4 regions of the Chryseobacterium sp. StRB126 genome follow, and region 1 is predicted to be linked to each of the others. Evidence: riboswitches for the same ligand, from Rfam matches in the RefSeq annotation. Region 1 holds a riboswitch; each other region holds the start of a gene.
The links. Region 1 has a riboswitch for cobalamin ahead of CHSO_RS00740 (TonB-dependent receptor plug domain-containing protein). Riboswitches for the same ligand answer to the same signal wherever they lie in the genome.

Region 1 (3,158 bases):
AAAGCTCTAAGGGTAAGTTCCGGTATAGAAGCAGGCTGATAGCTCATGAAGAAAGCAGGAGTCCATTCTCTTCTGTCATCAGGTTTGATATTCATTTTGACCTTTTCTGAAGTAAATGTACCTAACAAGCTTCCCAAGAATTTAAATCTGTTCCACTGATAGGTTGTGGCCAATGCAACCAGGCTTGTATAACGGGTAGGATAAGAAAAATTATACAAATCAGCATCAAGGTTATTGTACTGGAAATCTCCGTTTAAACTGACATCCCAATTAGGGGTAATTGAATATAAATTGGAAGAGGAAACATAAACCTCCCTTTGAATATAAGTATTTTTCGCAGGCATCCCGGATTGAGATCGTACCGTATCATTGAAATAAGTGTAATCATAGGCAAATTTTGCCTTCAGCTGTGTTTCAAACTTAGGAAACAGCTTTTTCCTGAAATTGGCCTGTACAAAATAATTTTCATCCAACATTCTTGCTCCTCTGGCCTTAAAGCGATTTTTCACAATAGGGGCAGGAATCCCACGGTTTGAAATATAACCATAACCTCGAATATTCCAGTTTCCGTTATTCAAAGTTCCATTCACAGATGTTTCAAAGCGTTTTGCTTTAATATCTGAATCATATCTTTTAGAAATGGTATCAGAAGCTGTTGTACCATTGGGAAACTTCCTGCCATAACGAAATTTGTAAAGACCATCGCTCTGGAGAAATTCTGCACTAAAGCTTGCTGCTATCCGTTTTGATATCTTCTGCTCTAACCGAAAAGAAGGATTAAATAAATCAATGGAGGCACTTTTGGCTCTTATGGTAAGATTGGTTTTTCTATTTCCTGTAAATACTGGTGTTTTGGGTTGTAAATAAATTGATCCTGATGACCCGAAGTCTTTTGCGGGTTGGAAAATCTCACTTTTCTGCCCGTTGTACAATGAAATTTCTTCCAGATCATCCAGAGAATATCTTCCCAGGTCTACCAATCCGTTTTGGGCATTACCTAATTGAATACCATCATAGAATACTCCTACATGCTGGCTGCCCATACTTCGGATATTGACGGTCTTCAAACCACCCATTCCACCATAATCTTTGATCTGAATTCCTGAAAAGTACCTCAACGCATCGGCAACAGAGTGGCTGTTCAGCCTTTCGAGCTCTTCGCCCTGTAAAGTCTGGGCCGGTAAGATCTCCTTAAAGTTCTTTTTGTAAATATTGACCGCCTTTATAGCTTCTTCTTTAATAGTATCTTTTTTCTTGGTTTGAGAAAACAAGAATTGTGATGTTAACACACTTATTGTGAAAACAATTTTATGAAGTTGAGATGTAGTCAGTTTTGCCACCATTAGCTCATTCAGGGATAATGATGACGCTAATGGATATAAGAAAAGCAATGACAAAGCACAGCATTTACTGCACAGCATCATTGTAGTCCTAAGCTTTATTCCACGAAAGCGTCAAACGTTTATTTATTCTGGCAGGTCTTCTGACTTACTCCATTTTTGAAATCCTTCCCATTCGTAAAAACAGTGGATATATTCTTCAAAAACTTTGGCGTGGAGCTTACAGCAGCGGGTCTGTTCCGGATTTTCACCGGATTCCCTTTTAAGAGCCTGTTACGGCTCACCAAATTTCGGCAAAGATATAAAAATCCTGCCAGATACAATGTGATGCAGAATAAAATGATTATCAATGCATAAACATGAAAAATCCCGTTAGCTTGTAACGGGATTTAAACAATCAATTTCTATTGGAGTTTCTTTGCTTATCTTTCACAAATTCACGGTCGCTCAAAGTTTTCATAAACAAGATAAGATTAGTCTTTTCCTGTTCTGTGAGAGGAATTGTGTTTCCATTGTTTTTAAAGATAGGATCAAGATTATCAGCATCCAGAACCCCTTTATCAAAATAATCAAGAACGGCTTTTAAAGTTGGAAACTGCCCGAAACTTCCATAAGGAGCCGTATATTCTACATTTCTTAATGAAGGAACCCTAAAGCTCATATAATCTTGCGGAAGACCTGTTACTCTCCCACGTCCTGCCTCATTGGTATTGGTATTTAGTGGAAATCCAATATTTCTGAAGCTCTGATCGGTAAAAAGCTCTGTGCTATGGCAGCTTACACATTTTTGTTGAAAAGTCCGGTACCCCTGAGCTTCGTTATCTGTAAAAGTTTCCCCTTCATTTCGTTTTACTTTATCATACTTGCTATTAGCGGAAATTAGCGTGTATTCATACTGTGCAATACTTTTATAAATTCTTTCCGGAGTAACGGTTTCATCTCCAAAGGCTTTTCTGAATAAATCTTTATATAGAAGATCATCCTTTATTTTACCAATGACTTCCAAAATAGAAGAACCCATTTCTTCATGAGTGATAATAGGAACCAGCGATTGGTTTTCCAATTGAAGAATATTCCCGTCCCAATTATAAAACTTCATAAACATCATGTTCTGAATAGTCGGTACATTCCGCAGCCCTACTCTATTCTGAATACCTATCGCCTGAACATTGTTATCCGCAAAAGCATTTCCCTGAATGTGACAGCTGGAGCAGGAAATGGTATTATCTGCACTCAGTCTTTTTTCATGAAATAGCTTCTCTCCCAGCTCCACCCCATATTTTGTAGGTCTATTGGAATTCACCGAAGTATTGAGCTCCGGAAACCCCAAAGGAATATTGAGTGATAATTGCGGATTATCAAGCGGAACCGGCTCATAATGATCGTTATTACAAGAGATTAACAGTATAAAAATCGCTAAAATACTTATTCCTTTTTCCATTGCAGCTGGGATAAATCTAGTTTTCAACACTGCTTACAGAAAACATTCCGGAAATATCACTGGAACCATTTCCACCTAAGTTATCCACAAACTTTATCATTTGATTGGCTGTATGGATATTCGGAGTGGCATTACCATCTGATCCTGTTCCGGTAACCAATACAATGGTGTTGATTTTACCTGTCAATAATTTATCAAAGTCTGCTTTAACAGTAATTTTAGGTGCTTTGTTATCTACTATTGCATTTTTAGGCAAGTCTAAGGTAACCTCCCTGTAGGCATCTACTCCCTGAGTAAAATTTCCTTCAGATCCTTTTATAGTACTTCCTGTATGGATAGACATCTGTTTGTTATCCGTCCCATAGAAACCTTCAATT
Region 2 (3,158 bases), 1.4 Mb from region 1:
TTGAAGCAGGAAAGGCAGCATATTGAAGAAGTACGTATTGTAACAAACGGATGTTCAGGTTTATTGGGAGCAAAAGCTTTTAACTGGATGAGTTTATCCGTTGTAAAAGCATTTATGTTCTATCCTGAAACTGAGCCCAGATTCATAGGAAGTATGGCATTCAGTAAACTGATTTCAAGCCCGGTATTAAGCTTTCTGTTTCCAAGAGCTTTTGTAAATAAACATAAAGACCTTTTATTAATAGACGATATGAGAGGGAAAGATAGAAAAAGCCTCATCGACAATGCGAAATATTCTGAAGATAAAAATTTTGAACGCGAAGAAAACCTTTACTACAAGCGTAATGAAGGAAAAAGACTTAAATCACTCTTCTTTATGATGTCTGATGAAAGCAAGAAAAAGCAAACCGAGAAAATGATTGGAACAGGTCAGTTTTCTGTACAAACAATTGATAAAGTTGATATTTATACTCAACCTCAGTTTGTTTTCGACAAAATTCTCGCGAACGAAATTTATACAATGGATATTAATCAAATTAAAAAATAGTCTGTATACTGCTGAAAAGCATTTAATTTATATATTTGGAAATCTAAAATTTATTAAGATGATTTCAGTAAACAAAGCGTTTTATCTATCTGCATTCAGTATTTTTTCTTTAGCCTTCGTTAAAGGTCAGAACAAAGTTCCTTTTGGGGTTGTAAAAGCTGAAGAAGGATATGCCAATGTACGCGTACATAAGGATAACTACAGAAAAATTGTAGACAAGATCCGTATGCGTAAAGGGGATGTTTTTGTTTATGTAAAACCTGCTCCGGGAGAAACGGAATGGATCTGGATTAAATATCCTGAAAAACAAGACGAAGACAAACCGTTTGTACGCTATGAAACGCTTGACAAAGAGGGAATGGTAAATAAAGAACGTATCGCCTTTGTGGATCAGCTTCCAGCCTATACTCCTTCTAAATCTAAAAACGGAAGATCACTCATCTTCACAGATAATTCCGATCCTAAGATTCCTACCGCCCAAAGAAGCAAGGTTGTTATTGATGTGTATCCATCCAATGCCGGTTACCGCAAGAAGGAAAAAGACGCAGAAGGAAAACTTCTTACCATTGATAAAGTAAAGCCATGGGGAATTGGAAATGATCTTCCTGAAGGAATGACTGAGATCAAGTCGATCAGGCTTCAACAGCCTGGAAGAGGTTCTGTTTTTGTAAGAGAAGCTATTAAAAATATGTTCCAGCCTACCATGGACTTTAATAACGTAGGAGTAACTTCTTTAGACAATGACAATATCTTCCTTTATATGACTAATGGCACAGGAGAATACAGATATACTACTCTTTGGACCATCAAGAAGGGAAGAGTAATCAGCCAGATTATTTATCATAATCCGGAATAAATTCATTATTTTTGCACCGAAAAAGTTTACGCTTATTCATCACAGAAACTGGTTCTGCATAACCGCAGATTAAAAGGGAACCGTGTGAAAATCACGGACTGTCGCGCAACTGTAAGTAACTGAAGTCTTTATCAAAAGATCCACTGTGCGAGGCATGGGAAGGAGATAAATGATGTTACAAGTCAGGAGACCTGCCGATTTCTTAAACAAGAAACTTTCGCGATTTGAAGTTTTATTGATCTGATGGATTGTTTCAGGGATTTCCAAAGTTCCTGTCATTATTCTGTTGTTTTGATACGATTTCATTTCGCCTTAATTAATAATGAAATATGACTACAGAAGAAAGAATTGAAGCTGCCGAAACCAGAATCTTCAAAGCGGTTTTCCCTAACACAACCAATCATTACGATACCCTTTTCGGAGGTACTGCCATGCAGCTGATGGATGAAGTAGCCTTTATTGCAGCAACCCGTTTCGCAAGAAAAAGAGTGGTAACAGTAAGCAGTGACAAAATCGATTTTAAAAAGCCAATTCCTGCAGGAACAATCGTAGAGCTTATCGGAAAAGTTTCATACGTTGGAAAAACCAGTATGAAGGTAAACGTTGAAATCTACACAGAACAAATGTACTCTTACGAAAGAGAAAAAGCAATTGTAGGTGATTTTACTTTTGTAGCGATTGATGAATTCAAGAAACCAATCCAGATACTATAAATACAAAAGTTTCGGGCGGCCTTTGGCCGCCCGAAACTTTATATCCTTTTTACTTTAAAACTTTTTCTGTTTCCAGACTTCTGTTCAGCAGCAGTTCAAAAGCCTCTCCCATTTCATCTGATGCTCTGTTAATAGCATTTTCAAGCATATTTCTGATTTGCTTTTCGGTAACTCCAGCTTCCGTCCAGCTTTTTCCTGAAGTATGGGAATTCAGAATGAATGGCATAATTCTATCGATGGAACAAGCAAAAATTGCATCCGGAGTAGCTTCTTCTTCAAATTCAAGCCATAGGTTAAAGAATTCCGAACGTAAAGGTTCATCCAGAATTCCGAAGATCTTCTGTGCAGAAATCTTTTCTCTTTCAAACTTCCCTACCATAGCGGCTTCATCGAAAAGGAAAGTATCTCCTGCTTCAATCTCCACAAGGTCATGAATGGAAAGCATTCTAATCACTCTCAACAAATCTATATCCGTTCTATTTTTCGCATAAGGATAAAGGATTTGTGCTAAAATAATGATCTGCCACGAGTGCTCTGCTGTATTCTCTCTTCTGGAATCATCTGCATTATAATTTCTTCGCTGTACATTTTTCAGGGCATCTACTGCCAGGATAAAATCAATCTCTTTTTGAATCTTCATCTTACTTTTATCTATTGTATTGATCTGATGGATATACCTTGGTTCTGGTAGTCCATTTATTGTTTTTCTTTTCTTTTATAATAACTTTCACATAACCATCTTCGCTGCTGTCCTCTTCTTTTTCAAGCACCTTATCAAGTCCTTTTTGAGGAATTACTTCAAATTCTGTGGTGAAAAATCGGCAGCACCCATCCTTTCCAAAAGTAATGATACGTTTACGAACCGGATCTGTTTCAAAGAAATCAAAATAATTTGATCCCAGGTCGGTAAGTTCTTTACTTTTTACAAAAGCCATTCTGGTACTATTAAATACATACACATCATAAGATGCTGAACTGTAATTTCCCATATTACCATTTCTTATGGCAAGGTCTTCCGTTCCGTCAAAATTAAAGTCACCAAA
Region 3 (3,158 bases), 2.6 Mb from region 1:
GGCCAAGGCAATTTGTTTACAGGTTTCGGAGCGGGGCTGATCGTCACGTACAAATGACCATTGTAGAATAGTAACAGGACCTGTTAACATTCCTTTTACCCATTGATTGGTTTGAGATTGGGCATATTGAGACCAGTAAATCGTCATAGGTTCCGGGCGGAAAACGTCTCCAAAAATGATCGGAGGTTTTACACAACGGCTTCCATAGCTTTGTACCCAGCCATTTTTAGTGAAGATAAACCCTTTCAGCTGTTCTCCGAAATATTCCACCATATCATTACGCTCATATTCTCCATGAACAAGAACATCAATTCCGATGTTTTCCTGCCAGCGAATGGTTCTCTGGGTTTCCTCTTTTAATAAAGCATCATATTGCTCTGCCGTTAATTCTCCTTTTTTGAATTTTGCTCTCCAGCTTCTTACTTCAGCAGTTTGTGGAAATGACCCGATAGTGGTTGTAGGAAATAATGGAAGCTGTAAGGTCTTTTGTTGCTCTTCTTTACGGATATTGAACGGATTTTTTCTTTGTGAATCTTGTTCCGTAACAGATGCTGCTCTTAATTTTACTTCTTCATTATGGATGAGTGGAGACGTTTTTCTGTCTGAAATTGCTTTCTTATTATCCTCAAAATCCTGTAAAATAGGACTTTCAGAGGTTCCGGATGCCAATTCTTTAAGGGATACCACTTCTTTTACCTTTTGTTTAGCGAAAGCCAGCCAGTTTTTTATTTCGGGATCGAGACTGGTTTCAAAGTCTACATCACATGGTGAATGCAAAAGTGAACTTGATGGAGCGATGAAAACCCTCTCAGGTCCCAATTTTTCAACTGCTTTTGTAATAAAAGACAACGATTTTTCATAATCATTTTTCCAGATGTTTCTTCCGTCTACCACTCCAAGAGATAAGCTCAGGTTTTCAGGAATAGCATGAAGAACGTCTTCTAACTGTTCCGGACTTCTTACCAAATCAATATGCAACACATTGACTGGAAGCGAAACTGAAAGTGATAAGTTGTTCTTTAGGCCTTCAAAATAAGTGGCTATAATGAATTTCAGTTTTGGGAACAGTCTTCTAAGCTCAGCGTACACAAAAGTATAGGTTTCTTGTGCTTTTTCTGTAATATCTAATGCAAGGAAGGGTTCGTCAAACTGAATCCATTCAGCACCTTGAGCCTGAAGTTTTGATAATATCTCTACGTAAACAGAGAGTAGATTGTGAGCAAGATCCAGTTTATCAAATCCTTCTTCTTTTTCCTTCCCTAACAGTAAATAAGAGATCAGACCGATAATCGCAGGTTTTGCATTGATTCCTGCCTGTTTAGCACCAGCAAATTCATTGAAAATTTTATCTGAAGTAAGCTTAAACTGCTGGTTGTTATAAAATTCCGGAACAATATAATGGTAATTGGTATCAAACCATTTGGTCATTTCCATCGCTGTAATGTCCAATCCGTCTTTCTGATAGCCTCTGGCCATCGCAAAATAAAGATCCAGTTCAGAATTGTTTTTTTTAAGCGCTACTTCATGATAGCGTGTAGGAATGGCTCCTATTACCAGGCTCATATCCAATACCTGATCGTAATAAGAAAAATCATTACACGGAATAAGATCTATTCCGGCTTCTTTCTGAAGGTTCCAGTTCTGGCTGCAGATAGTTCTTCCTGCTGTAAGAAGTTCTTCCAAAACAATTTTACCTGACCAATACTGTTCGCAGGCTTTCTTAAGTTCTCTTTTGCTACCAATACGCGGATAGCCCAGAATGTGAGTTTGCATTTTTACAAATTTTAGATTACACTTTATTTTAAAGCTCTTTAAAATGCTTCGGAATGCTTTGTAGGGTAAGAAAATCTCTGAAGTCAATGATACAGGCAAATAATACAATTCTCCAAAAGGAAAATGCATTGCCAATATCATCTGTATGACTCAAAAGCTTCAGACCGCGAAAGCATTGTCAATTCAGTAAAGGCAGGTCTCCTGACTTGTAACAGTTTCCGTCATCCTTCCCGCTTTTGGCAGTGGATATCCAAGGACAGAAACCTTTGGTGTGTTACTTACAGTTGCGCGACAGCTCGTGATTCTCACACGATTCCCTATTAATCTACGTTAAGTAAAACCTTTCCTGTTTGATGAAGATGGTAAAGAACTGATCTATTATCAATATTAAGTTTAATAATAGATTTTAATTTTGTGTAAAATTACTTAAACAGAATATATATTCAATTAAAAGTGTTTTATTCGGTTAATATTGCTTTTAGTTTGTATTTTAACAGGATATAATTCTGTAAATTTGAATGATTTTAAACCTTAAAAGAATAATATTCTGTGGAACAACTTGATGATAAGGATATAAAACTGCTGAAACTGCTTCAGAATAATGCAAAACTGACGGTTAAAGAGCTTGCAAAGGAGATTAATCTGTCCCCTTCTCCTGTTTTTGAACGGGTAAAAAGGCTTGAACAGGAAGGTTTTGTGAAGAGATATGCTGCCGTTTTGGATGCTGAAAAGCTTAACCGTGGATTTACGGTATTTTGTCAGATCAAATTAAAGATTCATGATCGTTCGGTAGGCTATGATTTTGTAAAAGAAATTCTGGAAATTCCAGAAGTGGCGGAATGCTACAACATTTCCGGAGATTTTGATTTTCTCTTAAAGGTTCAGGTTCGGGATATGAAGCATTACCAGGACTTTGTTTTCAATAAACTGGGTTCTGTAGATTCTATAGGAAGTACACACAGTACATTTGTAATGGCTGAAGTTAAGAATAATCACGGCCTTACTTTATAGAGCGAATGTAGCTATGAACGTGTAACCAATAAATAGTGTTCCGAATCTGAATCTTGTCCATTTTTAGTAGATTTTTCATTCCACTTTGTTTCATTCCATTTAGAATGACAATGACAAGAACTCTACAAGGTATTTGCTTAAACTGCAAAAGGATATGTCCAAAAAAACAAAACCGCTCTTTTCAGAGCGGTATATTTTTAACTTTTAATGGAGCTGCTGATTAGCAAGTAGAACCACACTCTAATAATTTGATGTGGATTACACCATTAACTACACATTGTGTTTGGCATAAAGCGTTTCCAACAACGGTACCTACACCGCCGATAACACCACCTACTGTAGAGCCTACACCGCCGACAACACCACCAACGATA
Region 4 (3,158 bases), 1.2 Mb from region 1:
AAACTCATGGTCCATATCGATATTTAAGGAGGTCTCAGGCTGTAAATTCAGATTCCCGCCCGGCTTCCAATAAAGATCATTAAAAGTAGGATATCTGAAGTTTCTTGAAAAGCTTGCTCCTATATGATACCATTTCAAAGCATTCCATTTTCCCGAAAAGGAATACAGAACCGGAGATGAGATATCTTCTACAAAATCTTTCTTTATACCTGCTTCAAAGCGTAGGTCCTTAGAAACAAAATATTTTATCATTCCGGCTAAAGATCCTATGTTCCGGCTTACACTTCCTATCTCATAACCTTCAGCCTTATTCACCTGGAACTCTCCGATTGCATTGATATTGATTTTGGGAGTTATAAAATAATTAAAATCGTTTTTAAGGATATAATTCTTTCCTTCTGCTCCATTAGATTTAAGCGAATGTATATCTGAAAAATACCTGTAATTATCTTCCGTATAAGCAAATTTAAAGCTGTTGGAGAGATTCACTTTATTGATATCCCAGGAGATCATGCTTCTCAAAGTATTTGCCTTATACTTTGTTCTGTTACCATTTTCCTCGTAAATCACATAATGTTGCGAAGCATCAAATATCTGGCTTTGCCATGAAATAGTCTGAGAATCCGTAATTTTATAAGCAGTTCCTATATTAAAGGTTGTATTGTAATATCTTCCATTGATATTCTTAAATGAAGTCCTGCCTACTACATATTCAGGTACCTCATAATCATTTGTACTTACAGCATAGTTTGCAGAAGCTTTAAAGCTGAATTTATCATTACTGTACGAGCCTTTGAGAAAATTATTATAAGTACCAAAAGATGCTATTTCTGAAAACAGAGAACCATGAAAACCTTTATTAAAATCAAGGTTATTGTTCAAGTGAATACTTCCACCAATAGCCCCAGAACCATAAGTAACACTTCCTCCACCTGCTTTTATTCCAATCTGGTCATATCCAAACAAGGCAATATTGTTGATATCTCCCTGACCTAAAAAATTAGAGTTAATATTAATCCCATTCCAAACAAAAGCTGTCTGTTGAGCTGAAGTTCCCCTGAAAGAAGGTGAAGAAACAGCACCACGGCCGTTTTCTTTGATATAAATGGAAGATTGAAACCTTAATAGCTCAGAAAGATTACTAGAGTTCTTTTCTACATCTTCAATATTAATTGTTTTCACAGGGTGAAACTGCTTCACCTTGTTCATCTGGCTGTCGAAAATATAAATAGTATCAACAACCTTCTCCTGCCCGAAAAGAAAGCCGCCATAAGATGACAAAAACAGTACTAGAGATCTTTTTATATCCATATCCTTCTACTTTTCCTCCGAAAGCAATATGTTTTATTTGATTACTATTCTGGCAGGTCTCCTGACTTTCGCTTTCTGTGCCTTCCCGTTTTATACAGTGGCTGTCTACAGAAATTTCTATTGCGATTTACAGTTGCGGGGACAGTTTGGGAGTTCCACCCAATTCCCTTTTCATTCCAATATACTGGAAACCAAAATTTTTGCAAAGATAGTTTTTTAAATGTATTAGGCAAAAAATGAATTTTATAACAGGTATAAGGAAACCTGAAGATGAAAATAGTGAAGTATAAACTTACAAACCCACTCTTTCATCTCAGTGCTTAAAAAATGGTTGTTCTCAATATTGAAAACAACCATTCATGGTATAACTATTATTAAAATTTGCTAATTTTTACTTCTTGATGAATTTATAACTCTGCTGCTTCCCTCCTTTCTCGGAAAACTGTACTATATAATTTCCTTTTGGTAAAAAGGAAACATCAATCTGATGTTCCATAGCTGTGAACGATTTTACTTTTTGCCCTACCATATTATAAACTTCTGCCTTTTCTATATTTCCGGTCCCTTTAATATATAAAATATCAACTACCGGATTAGGGTAAATTCCTAGTGTATTTTGATCTTTTACAACATCGTTTACTGATAAATATCCCGTAAGATCGAGATAAAACGCTACCATTTGATTGGACGCATTCACTCCCATACCAGCTATCTTTTTTCCGTCCTGAGATATAGCCAAAGGAAGTCCCATAATTACCCCATTGGTATTAATGCCTAAGCTTGTTGCATAGTCATTGAGATTAAGACGTCCATCCGTTTCCGTCCAGATGAAACCTTCTCCAGACATTGGCGGAGCTCCAAATGCCCTGTAAAATCCAATAACCTTTGTTCCATCCCCCGAAACTCCGGTTGCTCCTCCTTTAAAAGAGAATGAAGCATTGGGGTGTGTTATATATGTTAGTCCAGTTCCGGCCTTCCATACATAAGGATTTGGATTTGCCGAACCAATTATTGTATTGCCATCTGTAGAAACAGCTCCTGCTTCTCCTACGTTGTTTCCGTTGTTATCTGTAATGAAACTTTCCACACCATCTACCCATTTTGCACCACTTCTTGTTCCTGTAGACTCATCCTGCCATCCTACCACAACAGTTCCATCTGCACTTATTGCGTTGGCTCTCGAGCTTCGTCCGCTCACCATACTCCCTAGATCTACCACTCCGTTTGTTGCATCCCATTTTACAGCATGGGCATTTGCTGCGGTAAGCCACCCCAGTCCTACAATTGCACTGCCATCAGGAGACATTCCCCATGTAGAACTTACACTGCCATCCCAACCAGTGGGCACAAGTCCACCTCTATTAGTCCATGTAGCAGAGCTCACATCATACGTTGAAATCTCATTAAAGTTTGTCACAGTATTTGTGACTGAGGATGCGATCTTCATTCCGTCATTAGAAACAACCGTTTTTCCAGCTGCCGGATATCCGTTTGATATCGTCCCTATTTGTACAATTCCTGTATTTGCTGTCCACATAAATATTCCACCACCAGTAGTCTGCATGCTTACCACTCCTTTATCAGAAACCGAACCGACATTATAATTCCCAAGTCCCATTACCGAAAGCTGAGCCTCAACTATATTAAAATTAAAAAAGAAACAAACAGCAAGTAATTTAATTGACATTTTGTAAAAATTTCTCATATATTATTATATTTAATTTTAAAAACCAACAGAAACAATATTAACATTATATTTGACTAGGCAAAAGAAATAGGCTTTCACAATTCGTGAATTTTAAAAGAATAAAAAATATAAAACCCTAATAACCAAACATTTGAACAAA

Region 2: another riboswitch for cobalamin. It lies ahead of CHSO_RS19235 (acyl-CoA thioesterase); the one in region 1 lies ahead of CHSO_RS00740 (TonB-dependent receptor plug domain-containing protein).
Region 3: another riboswitch for cobalamin. It lies ahead of metE (5-methyltetrahydropteroyltriglutamate--homocysteine S-methyltransferase); the one in region 1 lies ahead of CHSO_RS00740 (TonB-dependent receptor plug domain-containing protein).
Region 4: another riboswitch for cobalamin. It lies ahead of CHSO_RS19925 (TonB-dependent receptor plug domain-containing protein); the one in region 1 lies ahead of CHSO_RS00740 (TonB-dependent receptor plug domain-containing protein).

What each region holds. Positions count from the first base shown of each region.
Region 1 is NZ_AP014624.1:149,429-152,586, forward strand. It holds gene CHSO_RS00740 (TonB-dependent receptor plug domain-containing protein) at 1-1,397, opposite strand, end outside; cobalamin riboswitch at 1,456-1,643, opposite strand; gene CHSO_RS00745 (cytochrome-c peroxidase) at 1,738-2,781, opposite strand; gene CHSO_RS00750 (MbnP family protein) at 2,798-3,158, opposite strand, start outside.
Region 2 is NZ_AP014624.1:4,275,770-4,278,927, forward strand. It holds gene CHSO_RS19225 (hypothetical protein) at 1-546, shown strand, start outside; gene CHSO_RS19230 (hypothetical protein) at 605-1,402, shown strand; cobalamin riboswitch at 1,435-1,616, shown strand; gene CHSO_RS19235 (acyl-CoA thioesterase) at 1,732-2,115, shown strand; gene CHSO_RS19240 (HD domain-containing protein) at 2,165-2,755, opposite strand; gene CHSO_RS19245 (XAC2610-related protein) at 2,763-3,158, opposite strand, start outside.
Region 3 is NZ_AP014624.1:3,047,041-3,050,198, reverse strand. It holds gene metE (5-methyltetrahydropteroyltriglutamate--homocysteine S-methyltransferase) at 1-1,773, opposite strand, end outside; cobalamin riboswitch at 1,947-2,133, opposite strand; gene CHSO_RS13780 (Lrp/AsnC family transcriptional regulator) at 2,323-2,784, shown strand; gene CHSO_RS25965 (bacteriocin-like protein) at 3,005-3,158, opposite strand, start outside.
Region 4 is NZ_AP014624.1:4,419,044-4,422,201, forward strand. It holds gene CHSO_RS19925 (TonB-dependent receptor plug domain-containing protein) at 1-1,311, opposite strand, end outside; cobalamin riboswitch at 1,345-1,522, opposite strand; gene CHSO_RS19935 (T9SS type A sorting domain-containing protein) at 1,703-2,998, opposite strand.